Regions from separate parts of the Leifsonia naganoensis genome, predicted to be linked through region 1. Evidence: predicted binding sites of a transcription regulator. Region 1 holds the regulator's gene; the other holds the start of a gene.

Region 1 (7,076 bases):
GGATCTTGGCCGACGTGGTGACCTCGGCCGGGCTGATGTCCTGCCCGTTGCGGACGAGCTGCAGCAGCTCCTCCAGCAGCCGCCGGGCGGCCTCCACCTGCGTCGCGTCGCCGCTCAAGGTGATCTCGTTGCCGCGCACGTGCACGCTGACGAGCGGGTACTGCCGCTCCAGCGTGGTCAGGAGCCGGTCTTGCGGCCCGAGCAGACGGACCATCTGGACGCCGTCGACGTGCAGACGCGCCTCGGCGGCCCCGTTCGACGCGGCGCCCGCCTCGGGCATCGGTTCGCTAGTCGGCAAGGCTTCCTTCCTCGAGCGACCCGCCGGGGCCGGCGCTCAGTACGTGGGCGTGCACGTGGAACACGGTCTGTCCCGCGCCCGCACCGGTGTTGAAGACCAATCGGAAGTCGCCTCCCGCCTCGGCGGCGAGGCGCTTCGCGACGGACACGATCTCGGCGAGGAGCGCGGGGTCGCCGGCGGCGAGCTCCGTCACGTCGCGGTACTGCTCGGTCTTGGGGACGACGAGGAGGTGCACCGGCGCCTTGGGCGCGATGTCGCGGAACGCGATGATGCGCTCGCCGTCGTAGACGATGTCGGCCGGGATCTCGCCCGCGACGATGCGCGAGAAGATCGAGGGCTGTGCGCTTTCCATGGAGTCCATCCTATTCGCCCGCCCTGAGGGGTCTACCAGCGACCGAGCGAGGCGTTCAGCACGGCGAGGGCCGCGGGGCCGGCCGTGGAGGTGCGGAGCACCGTGTCGCCGAGGCGCACGATGCGGGCGCCCGCGGCGCGGAGCACCTCCAGCTCGCCCGGGGCGATGCCGCCCTCGGGGCCCACGACGAGCACGAGCTCGCGCTCGCCGGGGGTGAAGGCCGTCAACGCCGAGTCCCCCGTCGGCTCCAGCACCAGCACGTCCGCGCCGTCGGCGAGATCGGCGACCTGCGCCGTCGTGGCCAGCTCCCCCACCTCGGGCACCCACGCGCGGATCGACTGCTTGGCCGCCTCCCGCACGATCGTCGACCAGCGGTCACGGCCCTTCGCGACCTTCGCGCCTTCCCAACGGGAGACGGATCGCGACGCGGACCAGGGGACGACACGGTCGACGCCGAGTTCCGTCGCCGCCTGGATCGCGAGCTCGTCGCGGTCGCCCTTGGCCAGCGCCTGGACCAGCGTGATGCGCGGGGCGGGCGGCTCCTCCTGCCGGACCGAAGCGACCTCGATCGTGAGCTCAGCGCCCGTCGCGACGACGACGTCGCCCGACGCGACCAGGCCGCGGCCGTTGCCGATCGACACCGTCTGCCCCGGGCGCGTCCGGTTCACGGTCGCCGCGTGCTTGGCCTCGGGGCCGGTCAGGGTCAACCGCGCGCCGACCTCGGCCGCCTCGAGGTCCTCCCGCAGATAGAGCGAGCTCATCGGGTCAGAAGTTCAGGAACCGGTCGCGGAGCTTGGCGAAGAGCCCCTGCTGGAAGCGTGCGAGCGACGGCTCCACCGAGTGGTGCGTCGCCGCGAACTTCTTGATGAGCTCCTTCTCCTTGTGGTCGAGCTTCGTCGGCGTGACCACCTGGATGCCGACCTTCAGATCGCCGCGGCCGCTGCCGCGCAGGTGCGTGATGCCGCGGTCTTTGACCGTCACGATGTCCGCGCTCTGCGTCCCGGCCTTCAGCTCGAGCCGGATGTCGCCGTCGAGCGCCTTCACCGAGGCGGTCGTGCCGAGGATCGCATCCACCATCGACACCTCGAGGGTGCAGAGGAGGTCGTCGCCATCGCGACTGAAGACGTCGTGGTGCTTGACCTTGATCTCGAGGTAGAGGTCGCCGTTCGGGCCGCCCGCGGGGCCGGCCTCGCCGCTGCCCGGCATCTGCAGACGCAGGCCGGTGTCGACGCCGGCGGGGATGTCCACCGGAACGGTGCGACGGGCGCGCACCCGGCCCTGGCCCTGGCAGGTGACGCACGGGGTGGCGATGACGGTGCCGTAGCCGCGGCAGCTGCCGCACGGGCTCGACGTCATCACGTTGCCGAGCAGGGAGCGCACGGAGCGCTGGATGCTGCCGGTGCCGTGGCAGATGTCGCAGGTGACCGGCGCGGTGCCGGGCTGGCAGCAGGAGCCGTTGCAGGTCTCGCAGACGACGGCGGTGTCCACCTCGAGGTCGCGGTGGGTGCCGAAGACGACCTCGTCGAGGTCGATCTCCACGCGCAGCAGGGCGTCCTGCCCGCGCTCGCGCCGGGAGCGGGGGCCGCGGGAGGCTCCCCCTCCTCCCCCGAAGAACGTCTCGAAGATGTCGCCGAAGCCGGCGAAGTCGCCCTGGCCGCCCCCGCCTCCGCCGAAGCCCGTCGGGCCGCCGAGGTCGTACTGCTGGCGCTGCTTCGGGTCGCTGAGCACGTCGTAGGCGTGCGTGACGAGCTTGAACCGCTCCTGGGCCTCGGAGCTGGGGTTCACGTCCGGGTGCAGCTCGCGCGCGAGCCGGCGGTACGCCTTCTTGATCTCGTCGGGGGTGGCGTTGCGCTCAACGCCCAGTACTTCGTAGTGGTCGGCCACGTAAGGCTGTTCCTTCTCGTTTGTCGTGTTCTAGTCGCCGAGGAGGCGAGAGAGGTAGCGGGCGACCGCGCGGACGGCGGCCATGTTGCCCGAGTAATCCATGCGGAGGGGGCCGAGGAGCCCGATGCGGGCCACGTCGGAGCCGGCGGCGCTGTAGCCGCTGGACAGGATCGACGCCTCGCTCAGCCCGAGGACGGCGTTCTCACGGCCGATGCTGACGGCCACGCCGTGCTGGTCGTGCGCCATCTCGTCGAACAGGCGCAGCAGCACCACCTGCTCCTCGATCGCCTCGAGCACCGGGGTGATCGTGCCGGGGAAGTCGGTCTCGGTGCGGACGAGGTTGGCGGCCCCGGCCATGACGAGACGCTCTTGCCGGTTCGCCGCGATCTGGTCGAGCAAGGCGCTCGCGACCGGCGAGACCAGCTCGCGGGTGCGCTCGGTGAGTGCGTCCGGCAGCTGGCGCAGCCGGGCGGTCGCGTCGGGCAGGGAGAGCCCGGCCGCGGCCCCGTTGATCGCGCCGCGGATCTCGGCGATCTCCTGGTCCGTCAGCGCGGCGTTCAACTCGATGACGCGCTGCTCGACGGCGCCTGAGTCCGTGATCAGCACGCTCAGGAGACGGTGCGGCGCGAGCGACACCAGCTCGATGTGCCGGATGCGCGAGCGAGACACCGACGGGTACTGCACGAGCGCGACCTGGTTGGTCAGCTGCGAGAGCAGGCGGACGGTGCGCGCGAGCACGTCATCCAGATCGATCGACTCGCCGAGGAACGCCTCGATCGCCGTGCGCTGCGCCGTGGTGAGCGGCCGCATCTCGGAGAGGTGGTCGACGAACAGCCGGTAGCCCTTGTCGGTCGGCACGCGCCCGGACGAGGTGTGGGGGGCCGCGATCAGCTCCTCCTCCTCGAGGAGGGCCATGTCGTTGCGGATCGTCGCGGCCGAGACGCCGAACGAGTGCCGCTCGACGATGCTCTTCGAGCCCACCGGCTCGCGGGAGGCGACGTAGTCCTGGACGATCACCCGCAGGACTTCGAGACTGCGCTCGGAGACCATGACACCCTCCCGTCGACCGAATTCACTTAGCACTCAGCGTTCTTGAGTGCTAATCATATCGCGCGAACGGCCGACACGAGTTATTGTCCGCGAGCGCGCGCGGCGGTACCTTATGCGCACCGGGTCGACTCCGTCGCATCCGATCACGAAAGGGCAACACGCATGTCCGACCCGAACCAGCCCGTGGACCCGAACAACGGCGTTCCTCCGCAGCAGCCCTACGGCAACGTGCCGCCGCAGCAGCCGTACGGCGCCGCTCCCCAGCAGCCGTACGCCGCTCCCGCCGCCCCGCTCACCGCCGAGCAGGACAAGCAGTGGGCGTCGTTCGCGCACCTCGGCGGCATCCTCTGGATCCTCCCCTCCCTCATCATCTGGCTGGTCTTCAAGGACCGCGGCGAGAAGACGAACGTGGAGGGCAAGGAGGCGCTCAACTGGCAGATCACCTGGATCATCGCGTGGGTGGCCTCCCAGATCATCGGCATCATCATCGGCGGCTTCACCGTCGGCATCGGCTACCTGCTCTTCGGCCTGCTCGTGCCGTGGGCGCTCTACATCGTGAACCTGGTGTTCTCGATCCTCGGCTTCGTCAAGGTCAACGGAGGAGGCTCGTACCGTTACCCGGTGAACTTCCGCTTCATCAAGTAGCGCGCCGCTTCGGGCTGAAAAGCTCTCGGCTTCTTCTCAGACTCGGGCCTCCGGCCCTAGGCTGTGTGGGTAATCGTCCGCCGATCAGCCCGGGACGCTCCCGGGCTCTTTGCAAGGAGACTCCATGTCCGCAACGCCCCCACCGCCGCCTCAGCAGCCGTACGGAGGCGCCTCTCAGCAGTTGAGCCCCTCCGACGAGAAGCTGTGGGCGACGCTCGTCCACGTCGGCGGGATCCTCTTCGGATGGCTCCCGGCGCTCATCGGGTACCTCGTGCTCAAGGAGCGCGGCCCGTTCGTGCGCTCCCACACCGCCACGGCGCTGAACTTCCAGATCACCCTGTTCATCGGCACCGTGGTCGGCTGGATCACGAGCTTCGTCGTCGTCGGGATCTTCATCCTGCTGGCCGTCTGGGTCGTGAACATCGTCTTCAGCATCATCGCCGCGCTCAAGGCGAACCGCGGCGAGTACTACACGTACCCGATCGCCATCAAGTTCGTGAGCTGACGCTCCCGATCACACCTCGGCGAGCAGCCGTCGCACGACGGCGTCCGCCAGAAGCCGTCCTCGCAGGGTCAGCGTCACCGACCCGGCGAGGGCGGCTTTTCCGTCGATGAGGCCGTCGGCGATGAGCCCCGCGATCTCGCGGCGGCCCTCCGCCGACAGCTCGGCGGTGCGGATGCCCTCGCGGATGCGCGTGAGCAGCAGCACCCGCTCCACCCGCCGCGTCTCGGCGTCGAGCGTCTCCCGGCCGGCGGCGGGCGACTCCCCCGCGAGCACGCGCTGGGCGTAAGCGGCGGGATGCTTGACGTTCCACCACCGCACACCGCCGACGTGGCTGTGCGCGCCCGGACCGATGCCCCACCAGTCGTGGCCGAGCCAGTACGAGAGGTTGTGCCGCGAGCGGTGGTCGCCGTCGCGAGACCAGTTGCTGACCTCGTACCAGTCGTAGCCGGCCGCGGCGAGCCGCGCGTCGGCCAGCTCGTACATGTCGGCCTGGAGGTCCTCGTCGGGCTCCGGGACCTGTCCGCTCTTGATCTGGCGGGCGAGCTTGGTGCCCGCCTCGACGATGAGCGAGTACGCCGAGAGGTGGTCGGGCGCGCAGGCGAGTGCCGTGTCCAGGCTCCGCCCCCAATCGGAGAGCGACTCCCCCGGCGTGCCGTAGATCAGGTCGAGGCTCACCTGGAGGCCGGCCTCCCGCGCCCATTCGACGACGAGCGGGATGCGCTCGGGGTCGTGGGTCCGCTCCAGCGTCGCGAGGACGTGCGGGACAGCGGACTGCATCCCGAACGACACCCGCGTGAATCCGGCGTCGGCGAGGCGGCGCAGGTCGTCCGCATCCACCGAGTCCGGGTTCGCCTCGGTCGTGACCTCGGCCCCCGGTGCGAGTCCCCACGCGTCGCGGACGGCGCCGAGCATCGCTCCGAGATCCGACGGCGGCAGGAGCGTCGGCGTGCCGCCGCCCAGGAACACGGTCGACACGGGTCGCTGCGGCAGTCCGCTCGCCGCCAGTGCGCGGGCGGCGAAGCCGACCTCGGCGACCGCATGGCCCGCGTAGTCGGACTGGCTCACACCGCGGAGCTCGGTGGCCGTGTACGTGTTGAAGTCGCAGTACCCGCAGCGCACCCGGCAGAACGGCACGTGCAGGTAGACCCCGAAGTCGCGGTCCGCCGCGCCGTCGAGCGACGACTCCGGGAGGATGCCGTCGGCGGGCGCGGGGTCGCCGAGTGGGAGCGCGCTCGGCATCAGGCCGACCGTGCGGGGAGGAGCGAGCGCAGGTACTTCGTCGTGAACCGGTTCTGCACCAGCCGGAGCACCGGCGACACGAGCCGGTAGAAGCCGGTCGACGGGCGCGAGAACGACCGCAGGACGAACCACACGGTGCCGTCCTCGTGGCGCTCCACGAAGAACGCCTCCTCGCCGCTCTCCGGGTGGCCGTGCAGGGTGCCGTACGCGAAACCCGCCCGGTCCGGCTCGTCGACGACGTACACGACGCGGATCGGCGCGGAGACCTTAAACGGGCCGAACGGCACCTTGAGCACAGCCGTCATCCCGTTGCGGATGTACGGCGAGCCGTCGTCGGCGAAGACGTCCTCCTCGACGCGGTGCTCGCGCATCCTCTTCGGGGTGCCGTCGACGTCGTACTCGATGCCCTCGTACTGCACGCCCGTGCCCTCGTTCACGTCCGTGACGAGGATGCCGCTGCCGCGCTGCACGCCCCAGGTCATCAGTGCCGTGGCGGCGGTGTCGAAGCGCTCGTCGCCCGAGCCGAGCCGCGTCCGCTTCTGCAGCGGCCGGTAGCCCTTCGGCGGGTAGTAGAGCAGATCCGGGGCCTGCGTTCCGCCGACGGCGCCGTACGTGACGGGCTGGTCGGTGAAAGTGGAGCGGCGCATGGTGTCTATCCTCCGCCAATCCGCGCCCCAGCGCGAACCGGGGCGGATTCCCGGCCGGGTCTGGCGCGGGGCCGCCGGGGCGACGACACTGGGGCCGAACGCGACCGAGGAGGATCGGCATGAGCAGCATCGTGGTGCAGGAGTTCATCACCCTGGACGGCGTCATCCAGGCGCCCGGCGGATCGACGGAGGACGACGAGCGCGGCTTCCCCTACGGCGGATGGCAGATGGACTTCGATCGCGAACGCGGCGGCGGCAACGCGGACGACAACGTGGTCGTGGAGTGGGAGGAGCGCACCGAGGCGCTGCTGCTCGGCCGTCGCACCTACGACATCTGGTCGCAGGCGTGGGGCGTCTGGCCCGAGGACGCTCCCGGTCTGCAGGGCGAGTTCACGCGCCGCTACAACCGCGTGCCGAAGTACGTCGCCTCCCGCACCCTCACCGAGCTGGGCTGGA
Region 2 (7,076 bases), 930 kb from region 1:
CGACCGCGTGCTCGACGCGATCGACACCCTGCAGTGGGAGGACGCATGACCGCCCGCGTCTTCGCCCTCCCCGATCTCGGCGAGGGCCTCACCGACGCCGAGCTGGTCCGCTGGCTGGTCGCTCGCGGCGACACGGTCGTCGTCGACCAGCCGATCGCCGAGGTCGAGACGGCCAAGTCGGTGGTGGAGGTCCCGTCGCCCTTTGCGGGCGTCGTGGCGGCCCTGCACGGCGAGGAGGGCGAGACGATCGCGGTGGGGGCGCCGCTGCTGGAAGTGGAGGAGGCCGGAGACCCGACACCCGCCCCGGAGGCCGCTGTGCCGTCCGGCGGCTCCGGCCAGGTGCTCGTCGGCTACGGCACCACCGTCGTGACGGGAGGCCGCCGGGCCCGCGTCTCCGTCGCCGCGACCGCGACCCTCGCGCCACCCGCACCCACGGCCCCTGGCGCCCCCGCGTCGCCGCGCATCGTCCCGGTGGTCTCGCCGGTCGTCCGTGCGCTCGCGCGCAGCCACGGAGTCGACCTCACGACGCTCCGCGCCTCCGGAGACGGCGGAGTCGTCACCCGCGCCGACGTGGAGGCCGCCTTCGCCGCGCCGTCCCTTCCGCGGACAAGCGCCGACCCGGGTGCCGACCCCGGCACCGACCCGCGCACAGACTCCCGCACGGGGCTCACCGTGCGCGCGATCGAGCCGTTCTCGCGCTTCCGCCGCACGGTCGCCGAGACGATGTCGCGCAGCCGGGCCGAGATCCCCGAGGCGACCGTGTGGGTGGATGTCGACGCCACCGACCTCTGGAACGGCCGCCGCCGTCTCCGGTTCGACGGGCGCACCCCCTCGCTGCTCTCGTTCATCGCCCGCTTCGCCCTGGCCGCCCTCGCCCGCCGGCCCGAGCTGGCCTCCCGCGTCACCGCCGACGGCGGCGGCCTAGAGTTCTTCGACGGCGTCAACCTGGGCGTCGCGGTCGACACCCCGCGCGGCCTGGTCGTGCCCGCCGTGCGCCGTGCCGACCTCCTCTCGGTGCGGCAGCTCGACGGCGAGCTCGATCGCATCGCCCGCGCCGCACGTGACGGCTCCCTCGGCCCGGCCGAGCTCACCGGCTCCACCTTCACGATCAACAACTACGGCAGCCTCGGTGTCGACGGCAGCGCGGCCATCATCAACCATCCCGAGGTCGCCATCCTCGGCGTCGGGCGGATGATCGAGCGCCCGTGGGTCGTCGACGGCGCGATCGTGCCGCGCCGCATCGCGCAGCTCTCGCTGGTGTTCGACCACCGGGTGACCGACGGCGGGGTCGCCGCAGGATTCCTGCGCGACATCGCGGACGCGATCGAGTCGCCCCTCGGCGTGCTGGCCGACGCGCCGCCGCCGGGCGCTCCGGCCCCGGGCATAGGGTGAACGCATGACCGACGAGAAGAAGACCGACACGGGCGACGACTACGACCTCTCCGACGAGAAGCTGGTCGCCCCCGAGGAGAACATCGACTGGCTCCCTCACCCGGAGCCCACCGACGGCGAAGCCCCCGCCCCCTGATCCGCGAGAGCGGAGGCGAGCGCAGACGCCCGCGCGGATAGTGTTGGGGGAGTGACCCCACGTACCTTCCCCCTCTGGCTGGCGCTCCTCATCGCGATGGTCTGCGGTGCGGGCGTCGCCCTCCAGTCCCGCATCAACGGGGAGCTCGGCCGGAAGCTCGACGACGGCTTCACGGCCGCCGCGATCTCGTTCGGCTCGGGTCTCGTCATCCTGCTCGTCGCCCTGGCCATCGCACCGGCCGGCCGCCGGGGGCTGCGTCGCGTCCGTGACGCGCTCCGCGGCGGTGAGCTGCGCTGGTGGTACGTGTGCGGCGGCGCGGCGGGTGCCTTCCTCGTGCTCTCGCAGGGCCTCACCGCGGCCGTCCTCGGCGTCGCGCTCTTCACGGTCTCGGTCGTCGCCGGTCAGACCGTGAGCGGCCTCGTGCTCGACCGCATCGGGCTCGGCCCCGGCGGCCGCCGCCCGCTCACCCCCGCCCGCGTCGCCGGCGCGGTCATCGCGCTCCTCGCGGTCACCTGGGCGGTCTCGGCGCAGTTCGGCGGCAGCGTCCCGGTGTGGATGATGCTCCTCCCGCTCATCGCGGGCCTCGGGATGGGCTGGCAGCAGGCCGTCAACGGTCAGGTGCGCGTCGTCGCCGAGAGCGCGCTCACCGCTACCTTCATCAACTTCCTCGTCGGCACCACGGTGCTCGTCGTCCTGATGCTGGTCCACTGGGCGCTCGCCGGCCTCCCGAAGCCGCTGCCGACGGAGCCGTGGCTCTACCTCGGCGGCGCGATCGGCTGCGTCTTCATCGCGGGTGCCGCGCTGCTCGTGCGGGTGACCGGCGTGCTGCTGCTCGGCCTCGCGACCGTGGCCGGCCAGCTCCTGACGGCGCTGCTGCTCGATCTGCTCGCGCCGACCTCCAGCGCGCCCGTCGCGTTCTCGACGATCGGCGGAACACTGCTCGCCATCGTGGCGGTCGGCGTCGCCAGCGTGCGCTGGGGCGCGCTCAGTCGAGCACGCTGAGGAAGCGCTCCGCGGCCAGCGGCTTGCGGTGCCCCTCCTTGCTCCCCGCGGGGATGCCACCCACGTAGAGCCAGCCGAGCAGCCGCTCGTTCTTCTTCAGGCCGTGCATCTGATGGACGGCCTTCGCACGCGTCTGGTGACCGGTGCGCCAGATGACACCCCAGCCCGCATCGTGCAGCAGCAGGCTCAGGATGTGCGCGACGCCGGACGCGACCGCGTCCTGCTCCCAGCCGGGAACCTTGCTGCTCTTCTTGCGGTCGGCGACGATCGCCAGCAGGAGCGGAGCGCGCAGCGGCTTCGTCGAGATCTTCTCGGCCTCGGAGCCGCGGGCCTTCGCATCCTTCGCGAACGCCCGGCCCAGACGCAGGCGGGCGTCACCGCGCAGCTCGATCACGCGCCAGGGGTGCAGTGCGCTGTGGTCGGCGACGCGGCCCGCCGCGGCGACGAGCGTCAGCAGCTCCTCATGCGTCGGAGCGGCCTCCGTCACCCGGGAGTACGACCGCCGCGCGCCGACGCGGGCGGCGAGGTCGCTCATCCGGCGTCCGGGGTGAAGTTGAGCGAGATCGAGTTCATGCAGTAGCGGTCGCCGGTGGGGGTGCCGAAGCCGTCGGGGAACACGTGGCCGAGGTGCGAGCCGCAGTTGGCGCAGCGGACCTCGGTGCGGACGACCCCGAGGCTGTCGTCCTCGAGCAGCTGCACGGCCTCCGGGCGCACCGACTCGTAGAAGCTCGGCCAGCCGCAGCCGCTGTCGAACTTGGTGCCCGACTTGAACAGCTCCGCGTTGCACGCCGCACAGGTGTAGAGGCCGGCGCGTCCCTCGTCGAGCAGCTCTCCGGTCCACGGCCGCTCGGTGCCGGCTTCGCGCAGCACCGCGTACTGCTCATCGCTGAGCTCCTCGCGCCACTGGTCGTCGGTCTTCTCGACCTGGTAATCCATCGGGGGTGCCTCCATGCGGTTGGGTGGTCTGACTACACCCTAAACGGGCAGGAGGGGCGTCCTGTTCCCTGTTTCAGACGGCGACGTGCCGGGGCCAAACGGCCAACACACAGGACCTCCCGCCTAGGATGAGCGGCGAGCGTTCAACGGAAGGCGGCGGTTCGAGGGAAGGCGGCACGCGCGTGGCCGAGGCTGCAGAGCACCACGGGGCCGAGCCCCAGCGGTCCGGTCTGAGCGAGCGGGACGCCGCGATCCTCGCCTTCGAGCGCCAATGGTGGCGGCACGCCGGCGCCAAGGAGCAGGCCATCCGCGAGGAGTTCGGTCTGTCCGCCGCACGGTACTATCAGCTCCTCGGAGCCCTGATCGACCGCCCGGCTGCTCTGAAGCACGACCCGATGCTCGTCAAGCGGCTGCTCCGGCTCCGCGAGACGCGGCAGGCCGCCCGCCGGACCAGGGCGCTCCCGTCCGACGACTGACCCCCGAGGAAACCACCCCAAGATGGCAGAGAAGTTCCCCCGCGACCGGTTCGACGAGATCCCGGGCGACATCCAGCGCGTCGGCGCGCACCGTGCCCCTCGCCCCCGAGGCCGCGGCTGGATCGCGTTCGGCTGGGCGGCCCTGGCGACCGTCGTGCTCGTGGGCGCCGGGATCTTCGGGCTCTCGCTCGTCAACGGCGCCATCTCCTTCAACGGGTCCACCCCGTCGGGCTCGGCCACGCCCACCCCGACGCCGACTCCCACGCCCACCATCGTCCCCACCGTCGACCCCAGCCTCTCCGTCAACGTGCTCAACGGCACCGCGACCGCCGGGCTCGGCGGCAAGGTCGGCGATGTGCTCACGGCGGCGGGCTGGAAGGTCGGCGCCGTGGCCAACGCCGACATGACGGACCTGACCACGACCGTCGTGTACTACTCCGACCCCGCGAAGGAGGCGGCCGCCCTCGGCGTCGCGCAGTCGCTGCCCGGGGCGACCATCCAGAACACTCAGGACTTCGCAGACACGGGCGCCGACATCACGGTCGTCGTCGGCTCCGACTACACCGGCTGACGTCCCGCGGGACTCCCCGCGCTCGGGGACGACCCCGGATCCCTTTGTTTCCGGCGTGTTTAACTTTCGGCGGATTTGGTAACGGATTCACAAAAAAGCTGGCAATCACCCGTATAGCACGCATTATTATCGGTCCAACGCGCGGCGCTGGACCGCGCTTGCGACACAGCAATGGGAGTAATGCATGGCGAACGGAACCGTGAAGTGGTTCAACGCTGAAAAGGGCTACGGATTCATCACCGTCGATGGTGGGGGGCAGGACGTTTTCGTTCATTACTCCGCAATTGACATGTCCGGGTACAAGGTCCTCGAGGAGGGCCAGCAGGTCGTGTTCGAGGTCGGTTCGGGGAACAAGGGTCCCCAGGCCGAGTCGGTGCGCCTGGCCTAGAACCCAGCGATTCGACGAGAGGAGCGCCGCCCCGACGGGGCGGCGCTCTCCTGTGCGCGGGGCATCGACGCCCCGCGCACGCTCGTCCCGCCGTCACAGCGTGGTGACCCCTCCCTCCCTCGTCTTGCACTCGACCGCAGCGAGTGCCAGAATCGCTTTAGCACTCCATCTGATCGAGTGCTAATAGACCGAATCTTTCGCAGACGTCCGGGAGGGACGAGAAACACATGGCAAAGATCATTGCTTTCAACGAGGACGCGCGTCGCGGCCTCGAGCGCGGCCTGAACATCCTGGCCGACACGGTCAAGGTGACCCTCGGCCCGCGTGGTCGCAACGTCGTCCTCGAGAAGAAGTGGGGCGCCCCCACCATCACGAACGACGGCGTCTCCATCGCGAAGGAGATCGAGCTCGACGACCCGTACGAGAAGATCGGTGCGGAGCTCGTCAAGGAGGTCGCCAAGAAGACCGACGACGTCGCCGGTGACGGAACCACCACCGCGACCGTCCTCGCCCAGGCGCTCGTCAAGGAGGGCCTCCGCAACGTGGCCGCCGGCGCCGACCCCATCACGCTGAAGCGCGGCATCGAGAAGGCCGTCAAGGCCGTCACCGAGGAGCTCATCGCCAGCGCCAAGGAGGTCGAGACCAAGGAGGAGATCGCCGCCACCGCGTCCATCTCCGCCGGTGACAGCACAATCGGCGACATCATCGCCGAGGCGATCGACAAGGTCGGCAAGGAGGGCGTCGTCACCGTCGAGGAGTCGAACACCTTCGGCACCGAGCTCGAGCTGACCGAGGGCATGCGCTTCGACAAGGGCTACCTGTCGCAGTACTTCGTCACCGACCAGGACCGCCAGGAGGCGGTCTTCGAGGACCCGTACATCCTCATCGCCAACCAGAAGATCTCCTCGATCAAGGACCTGCTCCCGATCGTCGACAAGGTCATCCAGGCCAACAAGCAGCTCCTCATCATCGCTGAGGACGTCGACGGCGAGGCTCTCGCGACCCTGATCGTCAACAAGATCCGCGGCATCTTCAAGTCCGTCGCCGTCAAGGCTCCGGGCTTCGGCGACCGCCGCAAGGCCATGCTGCAGGACATCGCGATCCTCACCGGCGGCCAGGTCATCTCCGAGGAGGTCGGCCTCAAGCTCGAGAACGTCACCCTCGACCTGCTCGGTCAGGCCCGCAAGGTAGTCATCACCAAGGACGAGACCACCATCGTCGAGGGTGCGGGCGACCCGGAGCAGATCGCCGGCCGTGTGGCCCAGATCCGCAACGAGATCGACGCCACCGACAGCGACTACGACCGCGAGAAGCTCCAGGAGCGCCTCGCGAAGCTCGCCGGCGGCGTGGCCGTCATCAAGGCGGGCGCGGCCACCGAGGTCGAGCTCAAGGAGCGCAAGCACCGCATCGAGGACGCCGTCCGCAACGCGAAGGCCGCCGTCGAGGAGGGCATCGTCGCCGGTGGTGGCGTGGCCCTCATCCAGGCCGGCAAGCTCGCGTTCGAGAAGCTGGAGCTCGTCGGTGACGAGGCCACCGGTGCGAACATCGTCAAGGTCGCCATCGAGGCGCCCCTGAAGCAGATCGCGATCAACGCGGGCCTCGAGGCCGGCGTCGTCGTCGAGAAGGTCCGCAACCTCCCGGTCGGCCACGGCCTGAACGCCGCGACCGGCGAGTACGTCGACATGCTCGCTTCGGGCATCAACGACCCGGTGAAGGTGACCCGCTCGGCGCTGCAGAACGCCGCGTCGATCGCCGGCCTCTTCCTCACCACCGAGGCCGTCGTCGCCGACAAGCCCGAGAAGAACCCGGCTCCGGTCGGCGACCCGACCGGCGGCATGGACTTCTGAGTCCCACCGCGTCGAGTTTTCTCACGCACTGACGCAGAGGGCGTCTCCCTTCGGGGAGGCGCCCTCTCGTCGTTTCGATACGGCACCGTTATGCGCGCCGTGGCTGCACGGCCCCTGCCGATGGATAGTCTTCTCGACGGGGGTTGCGGCGTATGCCGCATCGGGAATGCGCTCGCATCGGGGGTCGCAGCGAGCGCACGATCGGGGAGGAATCATGCGTTCGTCACGTTGGGCGATCATCGCCACCGCCGCTGCGCTGCTCGCGCTGACCGGGTGCACGCCCGCGGCTGAGGGCGGCCCGACATCGACGGGCGGACCGCGGCCGACC

Evidence for each region. The regulator HrcA, encoded in region 1, represses chaperone genes, less so after heat shock. The targets are predictions, from matches to a motif close to TTNGCACTCGNNNNNNNCGAGTGCNAA.
Region 2: groL (chaperonin GroEL) is a predicted target of HrcA. The motif match lies at 5,059-5,085, and genes of this name have one in related genera.

The regions. Positions count from the first base shown of each region.
Region 1 is NZ_JACCHJ010000001.1:3,893,473-3,900,548, forward strand. Features, by position in the region: gene HNR14_RS18740 (PhoH family protein) at 1-280, opposite strand, end outside; gene HNR14_RS18745 (histidine triad nucleotide-binding protein) at 288-650, opposite strand; gene HNR14_RS18750 (16S rRNA (uracil(1498)-N(3))-methyltransferase) at 683-1,411, opposite strand; gene dnaJ (molecular chaperone DnaJ) at 1,416-2,534, opposite strand; gene hrcA (heat-inducible transcriptional repressor HrcA) at 2,565-3,584, opposite strand; gene HNR14_RS18765 (DUF4870 domain-containing protein) at 3,747-4,229, shown strand; gene HNR14_RS18770 (DUF4870 domain-containing protein) at 4,354-4,734, shown strand; gene hemW (radical SAM family heme chaperone HemW) at 4,744-5,973, opposite strand; gene HNR14_RS18780 (DUF1990 domain-containing protein) at 5,973-6,620, opposite strand; gene HNR14_RS18785 (dihydrofolate reductase family protein) at 6,740-7,076, shown strand, end outside.
Region 2 is NZ_JACCHJ010000001.1:2,959,034-2,966,109, forward strand. Features, by position in the region: gene HNR14_RS14310 (alpha-ketoacid dehydrogenase subunit beta) at 1-49, shown strand, start outside; gene HNR14_RS14315 (dihydrolipoamide acetyltransferase family protein) at 46-1,392, shown strand; gene HNR14_RS21200 (hypothetical protein) at 1,397-1,528, shown strand; gene HNR14_RS14320 (DMT family transporter) at 1,580-2,530, shown strand; gene HNR14_RS14325 (nitroreductase family protein) at 2,514-3,065, opposite strand; gene msrB (peptide-methionine (R)-S-oxide reductase MsrB) at 3,062-3,466, opposite strand; gene HNR14_RS14335 (DUF3263 domain-containing protein) at 3,595-3,942, shown strand; gene HNR14_RS14340 (LytR C-terminal domain-containing protein) at 3,965-4,513, shown strand; gene HNR14_RS14345 (cold-shock protein) at 4,698-4,901, shown strand; gene groL (chaperonin GroEL) at 5,129-6,748, shown strand; gene HNR14_RS14355 (hypothetical protein) at 6,963-7,076, shown strand, end outside.